Regions from separate parts of the Streptomyces sp. NPDC058650 genome, predicted to be linked through region 1. Evidence: predicted binding sites of a transcription regulator. Region 1 holds the regulator's gene; the other holds the start of a gene.

Region 1 (10,070 bases):
CCCGACGATCGGGACCTCGAAGTCGACCTCCTTGGTCCACTCGACGCGCGCCTTCTTGGCGAGACCCCAGGGGTTGCCCTTCTTCTCCAGGTTCTTGAGCATCGTGCCCGCCTCGGACGGGAACGCGGACTCGATCATCACCTGGTAGCGACGCATGTCGACGATGTGGTCGATGTGCTCGATGTCGACCGGGCACTGCTCGACGCAGGCGCCGCAGGTGGTGCAGGACCACAGGACGTCCGGGTCGATGACGCCGTTCTCCTCGGCGGTGCCGATGAGGGGGCGCTCGGCCTCGGCGATCGCGGAGGCGGGGACGTCCTTGAGCTGCTCCGGCGTCGCCTTCTCGTTGCCCTCCATGTCCTTGCCGCCGCCGGCGAGCAGGTACGGGGCCTTGGCGTGCGCGTGGTCGCGCAGCGACATGATGAGGAGCTTCGGGGAGAGCGGCTTGCCGGTGTTCCAGGCGGGGCACTGCGACTGGCAGCGGCCGCACTCGGTGCAGGTGGAGAAGTCGAGGATGCCCTTCCAAGAGAACTGCTCGACCTGGGAGACACCGAAGACGGCGTCCTCGGCCGGGTCCTCCCAGTCGATCTCCTTGCCGGCGGTCGTCATCGGCTGGAGCGCGCCGAGGGCCGTGGAGCCGTCGGAGTTCCGCTTGAACCAGATGTTCGGGAAGCCGAGGAAGCGGTGCCAGGCGACACCCATGTTCGTGTTGAGCGAGACCGTGATCATCCAGGTGAAGGACGTGACGATCTTGAGCGCCGCGAAGAAGTAGGTGAGGTACTGGATCGTGCTCAGGCTCAGGCCGTCGAGCAGCGCGATCAGCGGGTACGAGGCGAAGAAGCCGGGCTCCCAGCTCGTCACGTGGTGCTGGACGCCTTCGAGGGCGCGCAGCGTCATGATGCAGACGCCGACGATCAGGATGACGGCCTCGACGAAGTAGGCCTGGCCCGTCTTGGAGCCGGTGAAGCGGGACTTGCGGCCCGCCCTGGTCGGCTTGCTGAGCTGGCGGATCACGATGAGGGTCACGATGCCGAGGACCGTCATCAGGCCGAGGAACTCGGTGAAGACCTCGTACGGCAGCCAGTCACCGATGATCGGGATCAGCCAGTCGGCCTGGAACAGCTGGCCGAAGGCGTTGACGATCGTCAGGAGCAGCGAGAAGAAGCCCACCGCGACGAACCAGTGCGCCACGCCGACGATGCCCCAGCGGTTCATCCGGGTGTGGCCGAGGAATTCCTTGACCAGCGTGATGGTGCGCTGTGTGGGGTCGCCGGTGCGCGTGCCCGCGGGGACCGGCTGGCCGAGGCGTACGAAGCGGTAGATCTGCACGGTGGCGCGGCCGAACAGCGCGACGGCCACCACCGTGATGACGATCGACACGACGATCGCGGCGAGTTGCATGAGGGGCTCCTCGGGCGGGCCTCGCGTGCCTACTACTCGCGGGCCTACTAAGCGGTAACTTATTGAGTCCGTGCTGAGATTACCGGGTCACGGCCCCGCGCTGTAGCGGCACTCACGGTGATCTGTGTCGCTCAGGCAAACCTTGCCGCGCGACGCCTGCGGACTGCTGGAAGCGTACGCGCCAGGATCGTCAGGTCCATCCCCAGCCAATGGTGGTCCACATAGTGGAGGTCGAGCAGCTCGCGCTCCTCCCACGGCAGCTCCGAGCGCCCGCTGATCTGCCACGGCCCGGTGAGTCCGGGGCGTACGGAGAGCCGGCGCCGGCCCTCGCCCGCGCACTCGCGGTGGGACGGGGTCAGCGGACACGGCCCGACCAGCGACATCTGGCCCGCGACGACGTGCAGGAGCAGGGGCAGCGCGGCCAGCGGGCTCTTCGTGCGGAAGGTCAGCATCGTGAAGGCGCGGCCGTCCAGACCGGCCACCGTCCGGCGGCGCAGGATCCCACCGCGCACCGTCCCGCCGCGCACCGTCCCGCCGCGCGCTGTCCCGCCGGGCGCCGTCCCGCCGAGCGCGACCGAGAGGGCGACGGCGGCGAGGACCGGGGAGAGCACGACCAGGAGGGCGAGCCCGCCCAGGATGTCGAAGGCACGCTTGGCCGTCATTCCCCACACCCTTCCGAGGGACCGAGTGAGAATCATGGGATATTCGTGGGATATGCCTGCTTTGCCCGGCAAGGGGCAACCCGGACTCTCTCACGCGCCACCCCGTCCGGTCCGGGATCGACGCGCGCCATGGCCCGTATGAGCGAGATAAAGGGTGAAGAATTGAGCCCCCTCCACTCAGGTCTGTTGACGCACCGCGGGGTCTCGTGCATCCTTGAGTCAGATCCACTCAAGTCAGTCAGCTGGAGGAATTGAAATGGCACGTGCGGTCGGCATCGACCTGGGCACGACTAACTCCGTCGTCAGCGTTCTGGAAGGCGGCGAGCCCACCGTCATCACCAACGCCGAGGGCGCCAGGACCACGCCGTCCGTCGTCGCCTTCGCGAAGAACGGCGAGGTGCTCGTCGGCGAGGTGGCCAAGCGTCAGGCCGTCACCAACGTCGACAGGACCATCCGGTCGGTCAAGCGCCACATGGGCACCGACTGGAAGATCGAGATCGACGGCAAGAACTTCAACCCGCAGCAGATGAGCGCCTTCATCCTGCAGAAGCTCAAGCGTGACGCCGAGGCGTACCTGGGCGAGAAGGTCGTCGACGCGGTCATCACCGTCCCGGCGTACTTCAACGACTCCGAGCGCCAGGCCACCAAGGAGGCCGGTGAGATCGCGGGCCTCAACGTCCTGCGCATCGTCAACGAGCCGACCGCGGCCGCCCTGGCCTACGGCCTCGACAAGGACGACCAGACGATCCTCGTCTTCGACCTCGGTGGCGGCACCTTCGACGTGTCCCTCCTGGAGATCGGCGACGGCGTCGTCGAGGTGAAGGCCACCAACGGTGACAACCACCTCGGTGGTGACGACTGGGACCAGCGCGTCGTCGACTACCTGGTGACGCAGTTCCAGAACGGCCACGGCGTGGACCTCGCCAAGGACAAGATGGCGCTCCAGCGTCTGCGCGAGGCCGCCGAGAAGGCGAAGATCGAGCTCTCGTCCTCGACGGAGACCTCGATCAACCTGCCCTACATCACGGCTTCCGCCGAGGGCCCGCTGCACCTGGACGAGAAGCTCACGCGCGCCCAGTTCCAGCAGCTCACCTCGGACCTGCTCGACCGCTGCAAGGTGCCGTTCCACAACGTCATCAAGGACGCGGGCATCGAGCTCCGCGAGATCGACCACGTCGTTCTCGTCGGTGGCTCCACCCGCATGCCGGCCGTCGCCGAGCTCGTCAAGGAGCTGACCGGCGGTCAGGACGCCAACAAGGGCGTCAACCCGGACGAGGTCGTCGCCATCGGCGCCGCGCTCCAGGCCGGTGTCCTCAAGGGTGAGGTCAAGGACGTCCTGCTCCTCGACGTGACCCCGCTGTCCCTCGGTATCGAGACCAAGGGCGGCATCATGACCAAGCTCATCGAGCGCAACACCACGATCCCGACCAAGCGGTCCGAGATCTTCACGACGGCCGAGGACAACCAGCCGTCCGTGCAGATCCAGGTCTACCAGGGCGAGCGCGAGATCGCGGCGTACAACAAGAAGCTCGGCATGTTCGAGCTGACCGGTCTGCCGCCGGCGCCGCGTGGCGTCCCGCAGATCGAGGTCGCCTTCGACATCGACGCCAACGGCATCATGCACGTGACCGCGAAGGACCTGGGCACGGGCAAGGAGCAGAAGATGACCGTCACCGGCGGCTCCTCGCTGCCGAAGGACGAGGTCGACCGGATGCGCCAGGAGGCCGAGCAGTACGCGGACGAGGACCACCGTCGCCGCGAGGCCGCCGAGTCCCGCAACCAGGGCGAGCAGCTCGTCTACCAGACGGAGAAGTTCCTCAAGGACAACGAGGACAAGGTCCCCGGTGACGTCAAGGCCGAGGTCGAGGCCGCGCTCGTCGAGCTGAAGGAGAAGCTCAAGGGCGAGGACACCGCCGAGATCCGCACCGCCACCGAGAAGGTCGCGGCCGTCTCCCAGAAGCTCGGCCAGGCCCTCTACGCCGACGCGCAGGGCGCGCAGGCCGCGGGCGGCGACGCCGGTGCCGGTCAGGCGCAGGCGGACGACGACGTCGTCGACGCCGAGATCATCGACGACGAGCCCAAGAAGGGTGGTCAGGCGTGACCGAGGAGACCCCGGGCTTCGAGGAGAAGCCCGACGTCCCCTCCGGCGCCACCCCTGACGACGCCGCCGAGGCCGCCGACTCCTCCAAGGAGGAGAAGGCGGCCCCGGCCGGGGACGCAAGCGACCAGAAGTCGGCCGGTACCGCGGGCCTCACGGCCCAGCTGGACCAGGTGCGCTCCGCGCTCGACGAGCGCACCGCGGACCTCCAGCGGCTCCAGGCCGAATACCAGAACTACCGCCGCCGCGTGGAGCGGGACCGGGTCACGGTCAAGGAGATCGCCGTCGCGACGCTCCTGTCCGAGCTCCTGCCCGTCCTCGACGACGTCGGCCGGGCCCGGGACCACGGCGAGCTCACGGGCGGGTTCAAGTCGGTGGCCGAATCGCTGGAGACCGTCGTCGCCAAGATGGGTTTGCAGCAGTTCGGCAAGGAGGGCGAGCCCTTCGACCCGACGATCCACGAGGCCCTGATGCACTCGTACGCGCCGGACGTCACCGAGACGACCTGCGTGGCGATCCTGCAGCCGGGGTACCGGATCGGCGAGCGGACCATCAGGCCCGCCCGGGTCGCGGTGGCCGAGCCCCAGCCGGGCGCCACGCCCGGCACCAAGGAAGAGAAGGCCGACGAGGAGAGCGGTGCCCCCGACGAGGGGTGACGCAACGATCGTCCGGAAGGAGGGACGTCGATGAGCACGAAGGACTTCGTCGAGAAGGACTACTACAAGGTTCTCGGCGTCCCCAAGGACGCCACCGAGGCCGAGATCAAGAAGGCGTACCGGAAGCTCGCCCGCGAGAACCACCCGGACGCCAACAAGGGCGACACCAAGGCCGAGGAGCGCTTCAAGGAGATCTCCGAGGCCAACGACATCCTCGGTGACGCCAAGAAGCGCAAGGAGTACGACGAGGCGCGCGCCCTCTTCGGGAACGGCGGCTTCCGGGCCGGCGGCCCGGGCGGCGGCTCGTTCAACTTCGACCTGGGCGACCTCTTCGGAGGCGCCCAGGGCGGCCCCGGCGGAGCCGGCGGCTTCGGCGGCGGTGGCGGCATCGGGGACGTCTTCGGCGGCCTGTTCAACCGCGGGGCGGGGGCGGGTACGCGTACCCAGCCGCGCCGCGGCCAGGACATCGAGTCCGAGGTGACGCTCAGCTTCATCGAGGCCGTCGAGGGCGCGACCGTACCGCTGCGGATGTCCAGCCAGCAGCCGTGCACGGCGTGTTCGGGCACCGGCGACAAGAACGGCACGCCCCGGGTGTGCCCGACCTGCGTCGGCACCGGGCAGGTCTCGCGCGGCAGCGGCGGCGGTTTCTCGCTCACCGACCCGTGCGTGGACTGCAAGGGCCGCGGCCTCATCGCCGAGAACCCCTGCGAGGTCTGCAAGGGCAGCGGGCGGGCCAAGTCCTCCCGCACCATGCAGGTCCGCATCCCGGCGGGTGTCTCCGACGGGCAGCGGATCCGGCTGCGCGGCAAGGGTGCCCCGGGCGAGCGCGGTGGGCAGCACGGCGACCTGTACGTGGTCGTGCACGTCGACGACCACGCGGTCTTCGGCCGCAAGGACGACAACCTCACCGTCACGGTGCCGGTCTCCTTCACGGAGGCGGCGCTCGGCGGCGAGATCAAGGTGCCGACGCTCGGCGGCCCCGCGGTCACGCTCAAGCTGCCCGCGGGCACTCCGAACGGCAGGACCATGCGCGCCCGTGGCAAGGGCGCGGTCCGCAAGGACGGCACCCGCGGCGACCTGCTCGTCACGGTGGAGGTCGCGGTGCCGAAGGAGCTGGACGACAAGGCACGTGAGGCCCTGGAGACCTTCCGCGAGGCCACGGCCTCCGAGGACCCCCGGGCGGAGCTGTTCCAGGCCGCGAAGGGAGCGTGACCCCGTGGACGGGCGCCGACGCAATCCGTACGAACTGACCGACGAGTCGCCGGTGTACGTCATCTCGGTGGCGGCCCAGCTCTCCGGTCTCCACCCGCAGACCCTGCGGCAGTACGACCGTCTCGGCCTGGTCTCCCCGGACCGCACGGCGGGCCGCGGGCGGCGCTACTCGGCCCGGGACATCGAGCTGCTCCGTCAGGTGCAGCAGCTGTCGCAGGACGAGGGCATCAACCTCGCCGGCATCAAGCGCATCATCGAACTGGAGAACCAGGTCGCGGCGCTGCAGAGCCGGATCGCCGAGCTGTCGGCCGCGGTCGACGGCGCGGCGGCGGCGATGCGGCAGCGCGAGGCCCAGGTGCACGCCTCGTACCGGCGCGACCTGGTGCCGTACCAGGACGTGCAGCAGGCGAGCGCGCTGGTGGTCTGGCGCCCCAAGCGCGGCGAATAGCTCCGCACAGCACGTACGACGAGGCCCCCTCCACCGCGGTGGAGGGGGCCTCGTCGCGTGTCCGGCGGATTCCTACGGGATCAGCTCGCCCACGATGTCGCCGAGGGTCTCCCACCAGGGCGAGGCGCCGGTGCCGAACGCGGCGGCGAGGGCGATGCCCAGGGCGAGGTCGTGAGGGGTGGGGTCGCCGTCCCACTCGTCGATGACCTTGCCGTCGCCCGAGGAGGTGAGGATGCCGATCCGGCGCCCGTCGCGGGTGAACCGGCTGTCCACGTACCCGCAGGGCACGAGCCGGTAGCGGACGCCGCCGGTCCGGACGTCCACGCGGTAGGAGCGCCGCAGGAGCCGCCCGCGCGCGGGCCGGACGACGGCCGGTTCCCCGTCGACGGTCAGCGCGAGCAGGGCGCGTTTGCGGGTCCCGATGGGGGTGTGGGCGTCGGGGTCGGCGCCGGGGGCCCGTACGAGCTCCACGGTGGGCAGCCCGTGGCCGGAGACCCGGAGTGTCCCCGCGGGTCCGTCGAGGTCGATCTGTACGTACACGCTGGTCAGTTGTCCCGTTCGAGGATGCCGGACTGGGCGATGAGGTAGCCGAGCTGCGCCCGGCTACCGCTGCCGAGGGCGGTGGCGAGTTTGGCGATGTGGGCGCGGCAGGTGCGGACGTTCATGCCGAGGCGCCGGGCGATGGCCTCGTCGACGTGCCCCTCGACGAGGAGCTTCGCGATGGACCGCTGGACGCCGCCGATGCCGTCGGTCTTGATGTCGTACGGGATCTCCTCCCGGATCGGCACCGCGAGATGCCAGAACTGGTCGAAGACGCCGCCGAGATAGGCGACCAGGCCGGGGTGGCGCAGCTCCAGGGCGACCTGGCGGTCGCTGCGGGCCGGGACGAAGGCGACCTCGCGGTCGACGATGATCAGCCGGTCGATGATCTCTTCCAGCGTGCGCACCTGGACCTCGGGGCCGACGTGCTCCAGGTAGGTCAGGGTGAGCTCGGTGTGGCGGGCCGTGTGCTGGTAGAGCGTGCGCATGCTGATGCCGCGCCCGAGCAGGGGCGAGACGCGGTCGAGGGCTTCGCTGAGGGCCTGCGCGGGACGGCCGCCGCCGGGCTGGACGGTGAGCAGTTCGTGGCGGCAGTTGGCGACGACGCGGTCGAGGGTCGAGTTGATGCGGTCGATGCCCTCGAGCACGGTGATGGCGTGCGTGGTGGGGGAGTCGTGGGCGCTGATGGCCATGAACGGCTCGAAAGCGTCCGAAAGGGCGACGGTGCGCCGGCGGCGGTCGAGTATTTCCCGCTCGATCGGCTGGAGCAGCTGGGCGAGAGCGGCCGACGGGGGAACCGGACGGAGCCAGCGGGCGTCGTCCGGGTCGGGGTGGAGCAGGGAGAGATCGAGGAGGCAGGGGGCCTCAAGGGTCTCTGACCGGGGTATTCGCCCGGTCCGCAGGGCGGCCGCGTACAGCTCGGAGCCGGCTTTGCAGAGCTCGGCATACGAATGCGGGTGACCGGTTTCGTCCGCTTGTTTCCGCATATGTACACCCCCAGGCTCCTGCATCTCAGGAACATGATGCCTGGGTTTGGTGGTGCAGGTGCAGAGAGTAAGCCATCGTCTTACTCGCGGGGGTTGGAAAAGAGACGTTGCCTTCAAGTGAGGTTGCTCGGTGATGATGAAGAAGCTCATACGCACGGTGGCCGGAGTCGCCTTCATCGCGGGGGTCGCATTGGGCGCCGTGGGAGTGACCCACGACCCCGGCTGGCACACGGCGCCGGCCGAGGTGCGGGCCGCACCGCTCGACCCGGGCTGGCACGCGGCCTCCGCGCTCCTCGGTGACCCGGGCTGGAGCGTGGCCCCCGCACAGGATCCCGGCTGGAGCTAGACGGGCGCATGAACGTTCCCGATGACCCCAGGTTCCGCCGGGAGATGGCCTCGGCCTATCGCTCCGGCTGGCACTTCGTCGACCTCGCCACGGCCATCCCCCACCGTGGCGACGCGCTGAAGGTCACCCTCTTCGGAGAACCGATCGTCGTGGCACGCGAGCAGGACGAGGACGTCCGTGCTTACCGCTGTCTCCGCCGCCCGCGGGGTGCCCCGCAGCCCATCCGCTGTGCCATCCGGTACGGCATGATCTTCGTCAACCTCGACCAGCGGGACCACCAGCTGATCGAACCAGAGACCATCACCGCCACCCCCCGCAGTGCCTGAGCGATTCCCCCGTCGTTGTAGATCGCTCCGGCACTTCCCCCACACAGCGGCGCCATCGCGGACCTGAAACGCGATGGCGCCGCTGTGCTGTGCCCGTGTCTCCTCCGGGCTCGCTTCCGCGTCCTTCTCGCTTCTCAGGCGCGGCCCATCGCCCGCGTGAGGGCGATCTCGATGACGACCCGGTCCGGGTTCGGGGCCGGCGTGCGGCCGTACCGCTCGGCGTACCGGTCGACGGCGTCCGCGACGACCTCGGGCTCCGTGCGGATGCGCCCGACGCCCTCCAGGGTGGCCCAGCGCCCCTTGTCGACCTGGCAGACCGCCACGCGCGCGCCGTCCGCGCCCGCCGCCAGGACGTTGGCGACCTTCCGGCTGTGCTTGTTGGTGATCACCCGGGCGTATCCGCCCTCGGGGTCGTACGTGACGCCGACCGCCACGACGTGCGGGGTGCCGTCCGCGCGCGGGGTCGTCAGGGTGCACATGTGGTACTCGCGCCAGAAGCTGAGGTACGAGTCGGAAGGGTTCCTCGGGTCTGTGGCCATGCCCCGGAAACTACCCGGGGGAGAACTCCCTCCGAAAGCTTGAGTGGAATGCACTCAACTTTGTGTACGCTGGAAGGGTCATAGAAGAGGTGTAGCCGTATACCTGTAGCCGTATACCGAGGAGGAACACCGCACGTGGACGTCGAACTGACCAACCGGAGCCGGGACGCGATCAACGCGGCCACGAGCCGCGCCGTGTCCGAGGGGAACCCGGATCTCACCCCCGCGCACCTGCTGCTGGCCCTCTTGGCGGGTCAGGGACGACAGGAATCCGCGAACATCACCGACCTGCTCGCCGCCGTCGAGGCCGACCAGGCGGTCGTGCGCGCCGGTGCGGAGCGGCTGATCGCCGCCCAGCCGAGCATCACCGGGTCCACGGTCGCGCCCCCGCAGCCCAACCGCGAGTTCCTCGCGGTCATCGCCGACGCCGACCGGCAGGCCAAGGAGCTCGGCGACGACTTCCTCTCCACCGAGCACCTGCTCATCGGGATCGCCGCCAGGGGCGGCCGGGCCGGTGAGATCCTCGACCGGCAGGGCGCGAGCGCATCGAAGCTGCTCGACGCCTTCGAGAAGAGCAGGGGAGGACGCCGGGTGACCACACCCGACCCGGAAGGGCAGTACAAGGCGCTGGAGAAGTTCGGCACGGACTTCACGGCCGCCGCGCGCGAGGGCAAGCTGGACCCGGTCATCGGCCGGGACCACGAGATCCGGCGCGTGGTGCAGGTGCTGTCCCGCCGCACCAAGAACAACCCGGTCCTCATCGGTGAGCCCGGCGTCGGCAAGACCGCCGTCGTCGAGGGCCTCGCCCAGCGGATCGTGAAGGGCGACGTACCCGAGTCGCTGAAGAACAAGCGGC
Region 2 (10,070 bases), on a different contig from region 1:
CGCCGCCGGTGCCAGCGCGATGTCCAGGACCTGCCGGACGTCGGTCACCGGGTGGACCTCCAGCTTCTCCAGGATCTCCGCCGGGACGTCGTCCAGGTCGGCCTCGTTCCGCTTGGGGATCACGACCGTCGTGATGCCCGCCCGGTGGGCCGCGAGCAGCTTCTGCTTCACGCCGCCGATCGGGAGGACCCGGCCGGTGAGGGAGACCTCGCCGGTCATGGCCACGTCCGTACGGACCTGCCGGCCGCTCAGCAGGGACGCGAGGGCGGTCGTCATCGTGACGCCCGCGCTCGGCCCGTCCTTGGGGACCGCGCCCGCCGGGAAGTGGATGTGCACGCCCCGGTCCTTGAGTCCGGTGACGGGCAGCTCCAGCTCCGCGCCGTGCGAGCGGAGGAACGAGAGCGCGATCTGCGCGGACTCCTTCATCACGTCGCCCAGCTGGCCGGTGAGGGTCAGCCCGGCGGCGCCGGTCTCGGGGTCGGCGAGGGACGCCTCCACGAAGAGGACGTCACCGCCCGCGCCGGTCACCGCGAGCCCGGTGGCGACGCCCGGCACCGCCGTGCGCCGCTCGGCCGGGTCCTGCGCCGACTCCGGTACGTGGTGGGGCCGGCCGATGAGGTCCCGCAGGTCCTCCGGGGTGACCGTGAACGGCAGCTCGCGGTCGCCCAGTTCGTGCTGGGCCGTGACCTTCCGGAGCAGTCGCGCGAGGGCGCGCTCCAAGGTGCGGACGCCGGCCTCGCGGGTGTACTCCCCGGCGAGCTTCCGCAGGGAGGCGTCCTCCAGGACGACCTCGCCGGGCTCCAGGCCGGCCCGCTCCAGCTGGCGCGGGAGCAGGTGGTCGCGGGCGATGACGACCTTCTCGTCCTCGGTGTACCCGTCGAGCCTGACCAGCTCCATGCGGTCGAGGAGTGCTTCCGGGATGGCTTCGAGCACGTTGGCGGTGGCCAGGAAGACGACGTCGGAGAGGTCGAGTTCGACCTCCAGGTAGTGGTCGCGGAAGGTGTGGTTCTGCGCGGGGTCGAGGACTTCGAGGAGGGCTGCCGCCGGGTCGCCCCGGAAGTCGGAGCCGACCTTGTCGATCTCGTCGAGCAGGACCACCGGGTTCATGGACCCGGCCTCCTTGATCGCCCGGACGATCCGGCCGGGCAGGGCGCCGACGTAGGTCCGGCGGTGGCCGCGGATCTCGGCCTCGTCGCGGACGCCGCCGAGGGCGACGCGGACGAACTTCCGGCCCATGGCGTGGGCGACGGACTCACCGAGCGAGGTCTTGCCGACGCCGGGCGGGCCGACGAGGGCGAGGACGGCTCCGCCGCGGCGGCCGCCGACGACGCCGAGCCCGCGCTCGGCCCGCCGCTTGCGCACGGCGAGGTACTCGGTGATCCGCTCCTTCACGTCCTCCAGGCCCGCGTGCTCGGCGTCGAGGATGGCCTGGGCGCCCGGGATGTCGTACTGGTCCTCGGTCCTTTCGTTCCAGGGAAGTTCGAGGACCGTGTCGAGCCAGGTGCGGATCCAGGAGCCTTCCGGGGACTGGTCGCTGGACCGCTCCAGCTTGTCGACCTCCTTGAGGGCCGCCTCGCGGACCTTCTCGGGCAGGTCGGCGGCCTCGACGCGGGCGCGGTAGTCGTCGGACTCGTCGGCCGGCGAGTCGGTTCCGTCGCCGAGCTCGCGGAGCTCCTTGCGGACGGCTTCGAGCTGGCGGCGCAGGAGGAACTCGCGCTGCTGCTTGTCGACGCCCTCCTGGACGTCCTTGGCGATGGTCTCGGCGACGTCCTGCTCGGCGAGGTGCTCGCGGAGCTGGGCGGTGGCGAGCTTGAGGCGGGCGACCGGGTCGGCGGTCTCCAGGAGCTCGACCTTCTGCTCGACGGTGAGGAAGGGCGAGTAGCCGGAGTTGTCGGCGAGGGCGCCGACGCCGTCGATCTGCTGGACGCGGTCGACGACCTGCCAGGCGCCGCGCTTCTTGAGCCAGCTGGTGGCCAGCGCCTTGTACTCCCTGACCAGCTCGGTCACGGAGCCGGGCAGCGGGTCGGGCAGCGTCTCCTCGACCGTGCTGCCCTCGACCCACAGGGCGCCGCCGGGTCCGGTCGTACCGGCACCGATGCGGACGCGGCCGAGGGCGCGGATCAGCGCACCGGGGTCGCCGTCGGACAGGCGCCCCACCTGCTCGACGGTGCCGAGGACACCGGTCCCGGCGTAGGTCCCGTCGACGCGGGGCACGAGCAGCACCCGCGGTTTGCCGCCGCCGGGGCGGGCGGCGGCCTGGGCGGCCTCGACGGCGGCCCGTACGTCGTTGTCGGACAGGTCCAGCGGCACCACCATTCCGGGCAGCACGACCTCGTCGTCGAGCGGCAGCACAGGCAGAGTGAGCGGCGCGGACGCCGTGGACGCAGAAGCCATGATCTCCCCTTCGGCAGTCAAGTTGAGCTGTACGGACTCAATGCACGTGAGCCCAGGAATGTTCCCCGACGGCAGTTCGCTCTGAGCGATCACTCTCGCGCTTGTCGTGTAGCGGTGAACCTTGCGAGGTCCGGTTCAACATTGCGAGGGATCTTGCGGCGTCCGGGGTGACCTTGCGAGGCAGGTGCTGGTAGCTCGGCGTGGACCAGGGATTGCACGTTGTACCCGGCGGAGTGGCGGGGCCTCCGATCGAGGGCTTTGAGGTCTCGTACATCGATCCGGACGGATCGGAGATCCGACGCCCGCTGTCGGACGCGTGGGCGGTGCGGTTCGAGTCAGTGATGCCCGTGCGCGGGTTCCACTCGTACGAAGGGCAGCGACACCTACCGGGGCTGTGGTGGTCGTCGACGGTCGGCGGACACATCAGCGGACCGGCGCAAGCCGCGGGACTGGGTGAAATTCGAGGCGACTCGGAAGGCATGTGAGGTCCTGGGATGGGAATTCCGGCTGGTCGGAATGCCTGATCCGATCGTTGTCGGAAATGTGCGGCGGCTGGCGGGCTACCGGCACCCACGGCACCGCTTGGAGCATGTCGATTCCACCTTGCTGAACGTGTTCGCCGAACCTCGCCCACTGATAGACGGCGCCGACCTCGCCGGAGATCCGATCGCCGTGTTGCCGGTGCTGTTCCACCTGCTCTGGCGCCACGAGCTGGCCGTGGATCTGTCGGTTCCGCTGCACGCCGCGTCGCTCGTCTCGCCGGAGGTGGGCTAATGCCGCTTCGAGGTGATGCTTTCGTCTGCGAACCGGTGATTGGGTGAGCTTCGACGACACCGACCACCAGGTGGTGGCTCTGTCGGGGACCTCGGTGCGGCTCCGCTCCTCAGACGGCTCGGAAACGGTGGTGCTGGCTTCCTACTTGACGGCCTCGCCAAGGTTCGCGGTCACCGGCGCGGACCTTCTGCCCGAACTGGAGCCGGCCGGGCTGCTGAGTACGGTTCCGGCACCAGTGCTGGCCGCCGCACAGGAGTGGGAACGCCATGTGGTGGAAGTCGAAACGGCCCTGCCCTCGGACGCGCCAGTCGGGTCTACCCCACGGCCCGAATACAACCCGTCCACCCGCTCCCTTGCCGATCGCGATACCGCCAAGGCGGCAGAGCTCGGGGTCGGGATCCGCACCGTCCAGGGACGGCGATACGCCTATGCCCGGCAAGGTCTGTGGGGATTGGTGGACCAGCGCACGACCCGGCTCGCGGACACGACAGGACGGGCCGATGCCCGCCTGGTCACCGTCATCGAAGAGGCTGTCGCCGCGGAGACCTCCTCGTCCACCGGCACCCGTTCACGGCTGATCCGCCGCGTGATCAAGCAGGTCGAGGAGACGCACGGTCCGGGTGTGGTGCCCATCCCGGGCCGCAGCACCCCCTACAAGCTTGCGGACCGACTCTCCACCGGACGGCACACCTTCGGCTCTGCTGTCACCCGCCGGCAGACCGCGAACCGACCGCAGAAGCCGTTCACACCGACCTTCGCCGCACGGCCTGGTGAACAGGTGCAGATCGATTCCACACCGCTGGACGTGATGGTGGTCCTCGACTCCGGGCTGACGGCTCGCGCGGACCTGACGATCGCAGTCGACGTCGCCACACGCACCATCTGCGCCGCCATGCTGCGGCCGGTGGGCACCAAAGCGGTGGACGCCTCCCTGCTCCTGGCCGGGTCTCGCGGTGAGAGGATCGGTGTGCTGTCCGTTGGGAGCCCGCATGCGGGTATCCGTGTCCAAGGTTGAGCTGTATGTGACGATCCGCCGTGACCGTCGTGCTGGCCCGTCTGGTTCGGAGCCAATGTTGGTGCGGTAGGCGTCTCCCTGGGGAAATCCGCTACCGGCTGCTTTCCATACCCCGTGCCTACGGGATGACGAGTAGCTTGCCGGTGGTACGCCGAGCCTCCAGATCGCGGTGAGCTTGGGCGACCTCGGCGAGCGGGTAGCGGGCCGTCACGGTGGTCTCAAGCACCTTGGTGCGCACCAATTCAAGCACGTCGGCGGCGCGTCGGAGCAACTCGGACCGATCGGCGATGAAGTGCCCGAGGCTTGGCCGGATCAGGGTCAGCGAACCGCCCTGGGCGAGCCGGATGGGGTCGAAGGGCGGCACCGCACCACTCGCGGCACCGAAGAGCACCAGGTGGCCGCGGGTTCGCAGGCTGGCGAGGCTCGCATCGAAGGTGTCCCTGCCAACGCCGTCGAAGACGACAGGCAGGCCCTGGCCGTTATGGAGCCGCTTCACCTCGGCCGCGAGATCGTCCACTGTTGAGTAGAGGATCACCTCGGCGGCCCCGGCGCGCCGCGCCAGCTGGGCCTTCTCCGGTGTCGAGGTTGTGCCGATCACTCTGCCGCCGAGATGGGTGATGAGCTGAGTCAGCAGAAGCCCCATGCCGCCGGCAGCAGCGTGCACGAGCACCGTGTCGCCTGGCTGGACCGGGTAGGCGTCTTTGACGAGGTAGTGCGCCGTCATGCCCTGCAGCAGCACGGCGGCGGCGGCCTCGAAGTCGACGCCGTCGGGCAGGGGCACGAGCCGGGAGGAGTCCACGACGGCCTGCTCGGCATAGGTGCCGGGAATCTCCACCCAGCCGACCCGGTCTCCCACAGCGACGTGGGTGACGCCGGGTCCGACCTCGAGGACCGTGCCCGTGCCCTCAGTGCCCGGGGTGAAGGGCAGCGGGAGAGTGTACCGGCCCTGGCGGTGGTATATGTCGAGGAAGTTGACGCCGGACGCGGCGACCTCCACGACCGCTTGGCCCGGGCCCGGCGTCGGTTGATCGATATCGACCAGTCGCAGCACCTCGGGACCGCCCACTTCGGACATCTGAATCGCTCGCATGACCCCTCCTGAAACGGCAAACTTCCCTCACCAACTCCACTCGTGGCGATCCTATTTCCGCTCGCGGTGAGGTGTCGTAGCCGTCACGTTCAGGTCAGCGACATGAAGCCGGCCGTGCCGCGGCAACTGCCCTAGGGCCTGTCGTTTGGATCGTGCCGGGCTCGCGGCGCCTGGCACCGCGCCTCGCCGCGTTGTCGTCACTCGCCGACGTCCCCCGTAGCCCTTCGGGCACGGGAGGTACCCCCACCACGTCGACTCCCTCCTCCGCCTTGCGATGCACGCCACCAGACGCCGCTCCCTGATCCGGCCTGATCCAAACGACAGACCCTAGAGCCCGAGGCTGCGGTCGAGCATCGTTCAGCGTGCCAGCTCAGGAGGTTCGGTGGGCCTGTCGAAGGAGGCATTCCCGTTCGGAGCGGCTGGTGGTCTGCTCCGCGGCGGCGCGACAGTGCGTGACTGCGGTCTCGTGGTCACCGGCCAGGTCGAGCAGTTGGGCCCGCACCGCCGCGAGGCGGTGGCTGCCGGTTATGCGAGGGTCGGCGTCGCGGGTGTCGAGCAGGGCCAGACCCGCACCTGGCCCCTGGGCCATCGCGATGGCCAGCGCCCGGTTCAGCGTGAGCACAGGCTTCTGCGCCGCAGACAGCAGACCCGACAAAGCTGCCGAACCAGCGCGATGGTCTTCATCAACTCATCTGGCGGATAGTTCTCATTGACCTGGCCGACCGCCTGGGCATGGCGCTGCGCCCGCCAGGAGAGCAGCGCGATTTCCTCGCTGACACTGCGGCAGCCGGCCGCGTTGAACGCCTGCCCGGTGGCCTCACCAATGTCGTCGATCGCTGCTCCGACCGATCGGGCGGCCTGCTCGGCGCGCATCGCGTACTGCTCAGCCGCCCCGATCAACCCGTGCGAGAGACCGAGGACCAGATCCACTTTCTTCCCGGTGTCAGGGCCGGTGCTGAACTTGACGCCCAGCACCTCGAGAACCTTCAGCAGGTCGGACGGGGCAACGGGCGGAGGCAGCAGCGGATTGGTCACCCCAGGGAGCGTAGTAGCGCCCACACGCCGCAAAGAGGCATTCGCCGAATCCCGAATCCCAAACCCGTACACCGGACCGCTCCGGACCCGCCGGCGTCACATCAATGCAGGTCAGCGATTTCCGTTGGTCTTACGGCAATTACTACCGGGACCCTGTGCCTTCAAAACTCACCGACATTGGTCAAGGAACCGGCCCTCGACCGCCTCCCAAAGTAAACGACAAACGCCTCCCGAAGAAGCCGACGCAGCCACTCAATCCATCCCCGGGAGTCGCCCGTGACACCATGCAGCCATGAACTTCGAGCTCGCCCCTCCCATCGGAGTCGGACCGCTGCGCATAGGCATGTCGCGTCGGGAAGCTGACAGCGCACTCCAGTTGCTGCGCGAGCCCACAGATGTCTCGCCGTCCGACCGCCCGGGGCAGCACATCTTCCGACCGAGCGGCCTGATGATCAGCATGGGATACATGCGCGACAGCCTGGAATCGGTGGAGTTCGGACGCCCGTCCAACTCGTCGGACGCTGTCCTCTTCCGCGGCATCGACGTCTTCGCCCTTCCGGCCCGCGAAGTCGTGAGGCGCATGGCCGCGCTGACGACGATCGCCGCCGATCCAGACGATCCCGCGTCGTTCGTCGCGCCGGATCTGTTGCTGAGTTTTTGGCGCCCGTTCGAAGCCGATGACGAACCCCATGAAGAGCAGGGCTACTACTTCACTACGGTCCTCCTGGCCCGGCCCGGCTACTACGATGGCCCGGGCCAGACCGACGCCTGAAAAGCCCTCCAGCCGACATGCCTGGGACCTGATCTTGTGTCGGGATGAACCGTTTGAGCTGGCCCCCTGTCGTCAGACCGATAGCAGCGTGGGCATGGCGTCCACTCGCCCATAGGTGAGCACCTGCGCGAGGACCTCGCGGAACCGCGCGACATCTTCGGCCGGCGCCTCGATGACAGCCTCGATCTCACCCCCGTTCAACCGAAGACGGCCACTCCAAATCGCTCCTCGGTCGGGGCCAGACGAAGTCGTTACAGCGGGCTACGAAGAGGCCGTCCTGGCCACGCGTTCAGCCGAACGTTCCCTCCTCGCGAACGGCGAAGAGCTCGCAGCCGTCGTGCTCGAGCCGCAGGCCATCGAGTCATGGTGTCGCAGACATCACATGCAAAGGACACTCGCGCAAGGCCGCGAGCTGCCGATGTAATACCTCCATGGATATGGGAGCTATTACCTCTGCCTGGGTGGCCGGCTGGACCGTCTCCCGGGCGACGCCGCCCGCCGTCGCCGAGCCCTGGGGCTACCGGATCGACGTCGGCCTGCCCCGGCACGTCGTACGCCACGTGCTGCCCGCCCCCGACGCGGCCTCCGTCGGCGCGCTCTGCGCGCGGCTCACCGAGCCGTACAGCTGGCTCAAGGTGATGGCGACCCCGGAGGAGGTGGCGCCGTGGATCACCGAGGGGTGGACGGTCCCCGACGACCCGGGCTTCATGATGGTCAAGCCGCTGGATCCCGGGGCCCGCCCCGCGCCGCCCGAGGGGTACGCGCGGACCACCGAGGTCCGGGACGGGGTCATCCGGGTCCGCGTCCTCGCCCCGGACGGCACCCTGGCCGCGCGCGGCCAGATCGCCCCGACCGGCTCCACCGCCGTCGCCGACCAGATCGAGACCGACCCCGCGCACCGGCGGCGCGGCCTCGGCGCGAACGTCATGCGGACCCTGGAGGCGGCCGCCGCGCAGGCCGGCGCCGAGACCGGTGTCCTGGCCGCGACCACGGACGGCCTCGCGCTGTACGACGCCCTCGACTGGCGCTACCACGGGCCCCTCACCGGGATCGTCCGATCGGGAACCTGACCGTCCGGCTGCGCGGGCCACCCCGTACGGGGCATGCTCGATCCATGGTGCGAGGCCGAGGCGTACGGGGGAAGTGGTGCGGGGCCCTGCTGCTGGCGGCGGTCCTGGCCGGCGGCGCGAGCGCCTGCGGGCCCGGGGCGCCCCCGGCGCCGGGCGGACCGGCGTCGGGCGGACCGACGGACGGACCGACATCGGGGGCGAGCGCGCCGGACACACCGGGCGCACCGACCGGGACGACCGGGACGACCCGTACGACCGATCCGAGCCGGACGGCGGAGCCGACGCGTACGACCGAACCGTCTCGGACCGCCGAGCCGACGCGTACGGCTGACGCGAGCGCGCCCGTGACCGCGAGCGCGACCGCTCCCCGTGACGAGCCCCAGCCCGGGGAGGTCCTCGTCGAGGTGGTCGTCAGCGGCGGCCTCGCCGGGGTCCGCAATCAGCTCGTCGTCCACTACGACGGCAGCTGGACCAGCCGCTCCGGCACGAAGCCGCCGCGGACCGGGCAGCAGACGCCCGCGGAGGCCGCCGAACTGCGGGCCGCCCTGGAGGACCCGGCGTACGCGCGGGTCCCGAACCGGCCCACCGGCAGCCCGATCGCCGACGGGTTCCAGTACGTCATCACGCACCGCCACCGCCTCGTCGTCTCGGGCGACGGCGAACGCCCGCCGGCCCTCCAGCGCGTCTTCGCCGCGCTGCCGGACGGCGGGCCGCCGACGAGCCCGTAGGGCGTGCCGGACCCGCCGTGAACCGAACCGGGGTCCGTACGCGATAGAGAGGGCGTGAGACTGTTGCGCCCCTCAGGGGCAGGCCCCACAGGGGGAGACGAGGACGACGACGCGGCGCTGCTGCGTGCCGTCGCCCGCGGGGACACCGAGGCACTCGCCGTCCTCTACGACCGGCACGCCGGCTGGCTGCACGCCCGGCTCGCCCGCCGCTGCCCGGACGAGGAGACCGTACGGGAGGTCCTCCAGGACACCTTCGTCACGGTCTGGCGCTCGGCCGGCGGCCACCGCGGCCGGGGCGAGGCCGGCGGCTGGCTCTGGGTGATCGCCGCCCGGCGGCTCGTCGACGCCCAGCGCGCCCGGGCCCGCGCCGAACGCACCGAACGGGCCGCCGCCGCGCCGCCGGAGCCCGCCGCCCCCGCGCCCTCCGCCGAGGAACGCGTGCTCGCGGGCCTGGAGTACGGGGAGGTGGGCGCCGCCCTCGACCGGATCTCGCCCGAGCTCGCCGAGGTCCTGCGGGCCACCGTCGTCGACGGTCTGACGACCCGCGAGACCGCCCGGCTGCTCGGCATACCCGAGGGCACCGTCAAGACCCGCGCCCTGCGCGCCCGCCGCGAACTGCGCGCCGCCCTCGGCGCCGGCCCGTATCCCCTGGGAGGCACCGCATGACGTCCCCCCGACCCGCCTCCGACTGGCACGTCACCGACGCGCTCGCTCTCCGGTACGCGGAGGGCTCGGCCCCCGAGACGGACGCCTGGTCCCTGGAGAAGCACGTCGAGTCCTGCTCCGCCTGCGCGGGCCGCGTCTCGGCCGCCGTCCGCGCGGGGGCCGCGGGCCCGGTCCTGGCCGCCGTACGGGCGGAGCTCCTGACCTCCGTGGAACACCGGCCGGCCGTCGCGCCGGCGGCCCCGGCGAGCCCTCTCGGGCGGTGGGCGCGGCTCTGGTGGGCCGCGGGGCCCGCGCTGCGCGGATCCTGGGTGGTGGCCGTGGCGCTCGTCCTGGGCGGTGCCTTCGCCCTGGCCTACGGCGCCGGGTTCCAGGGCGCGCGGAGCTGGCTGCTCGCCATGTCCCCGGTCCTCCCGCTCGGCGGGGTGGCCGTCTCGTACGGACGCCACGCCGACCCCCTGTACGAGATCACCGCCGCCACGCCCTCCGGCGGGCTGCGGCTGCTGCTCACCCGTACCGCCGCCGTGCT

What was found. The regulator HspR, encoded in region 1, represses chaperone genes until heat shock. The targets are predictions, from matches to a motif close to TTGAGNNNNNNNNNCTCAA.
Region 2: lon (endopeptidase La) is a predicted target of HspR. The motif match lies at 2,417-2,435, and genes of this name have one in related genera.

Annotation. Positions count from the first base shown of each region.
Region 1 is NZ_JBHXRL010000001.1:278,029-288,098, reverse strand. It holds gene ACFWWU_RS01425 ((Fe-S)-binding protein) at 1-1,401, opposite strand, end outside; gene ACFWWU_RS01420 (sugar transferase) at 1,533-2,063, opposite strand; gene dnaK (molecular chaperone DnaK) at 2,320-4,164, shown strand; gene grpE (nucleotide exchange factor GrpE) at 4,161-4,817, shown strand; gene dnaJ (molecular chaperone DnaJ) at 4,848-6,029, shown strand; gene ACFWWU_RS01400 (heat shock protein transcriptional repressor HspR) at 6,034-6,477, shown strand; gene ACFWWU_RS01395 (hypothetical protein) at 6,550-7,017, opposite strand; gene ACFWWU_RS01390 (helix-turn-helix transcriptional regulator) at 7,023-8,003, opposite strand; gene ACFWWU_RS01385 (hypothetical protein) at 8,137-8,349, shown strand; gene ACFWWU_RS01380 (hypothetical protein) at 8,358-8,675, shown strand; gene ACFWWU_RS01375 (pyridoxamine 5'-phosphate oxidase family protein) at 8,810-9,214, opposite strand; gene clpB (ATP-dependent chaperone ClpB) at 9,350-10,070, shown strand, end outside.
Region 2 is NZ_JBHXRL010000002.1:46,364-56,433, reverse strand. It holds gene lon (endopeptidase La) at 1-2,394, opposite strand, end outside; gene ACFWWU_RS04030 (TnsA-like heteromeric transposase endonuclease subunit) at 2,848-3,168, shown strand; gene ACFWWU_RS04025 (hypothetical protein) at 3,212-4,183, shown strand; gene ACFWWU_RS04020 (quinone oxidoreductase family protein) at 4,302-5,273, opposite strand; gene ACFWWU_RS04015 (hypothetical protein) at 5,644-5,895, opposite strand; gene ACFWWU_RS04010 (hypothetical protein) at 5,883-6,308, opposite strand; gene ACFWWU_RS04005 (hypothetical protein) at 6,601-7,080, shown strand; gene ACFWWU_RS04000 (GNAT family N-acetyltransferase) at 7,512-8,150, shown strand; gene ACFWWU_RS03995 (hypothetical protein) at 8,195-8,878, shown strand; gene ACFWWU_RS03990 (RNA polymerase sigma factor) at 8,933-9,544, shown strand; gene ACFWWU_RS03985 (zf-HC2 domain-containing protein) at 9,541-10,070, shown strand, end outside.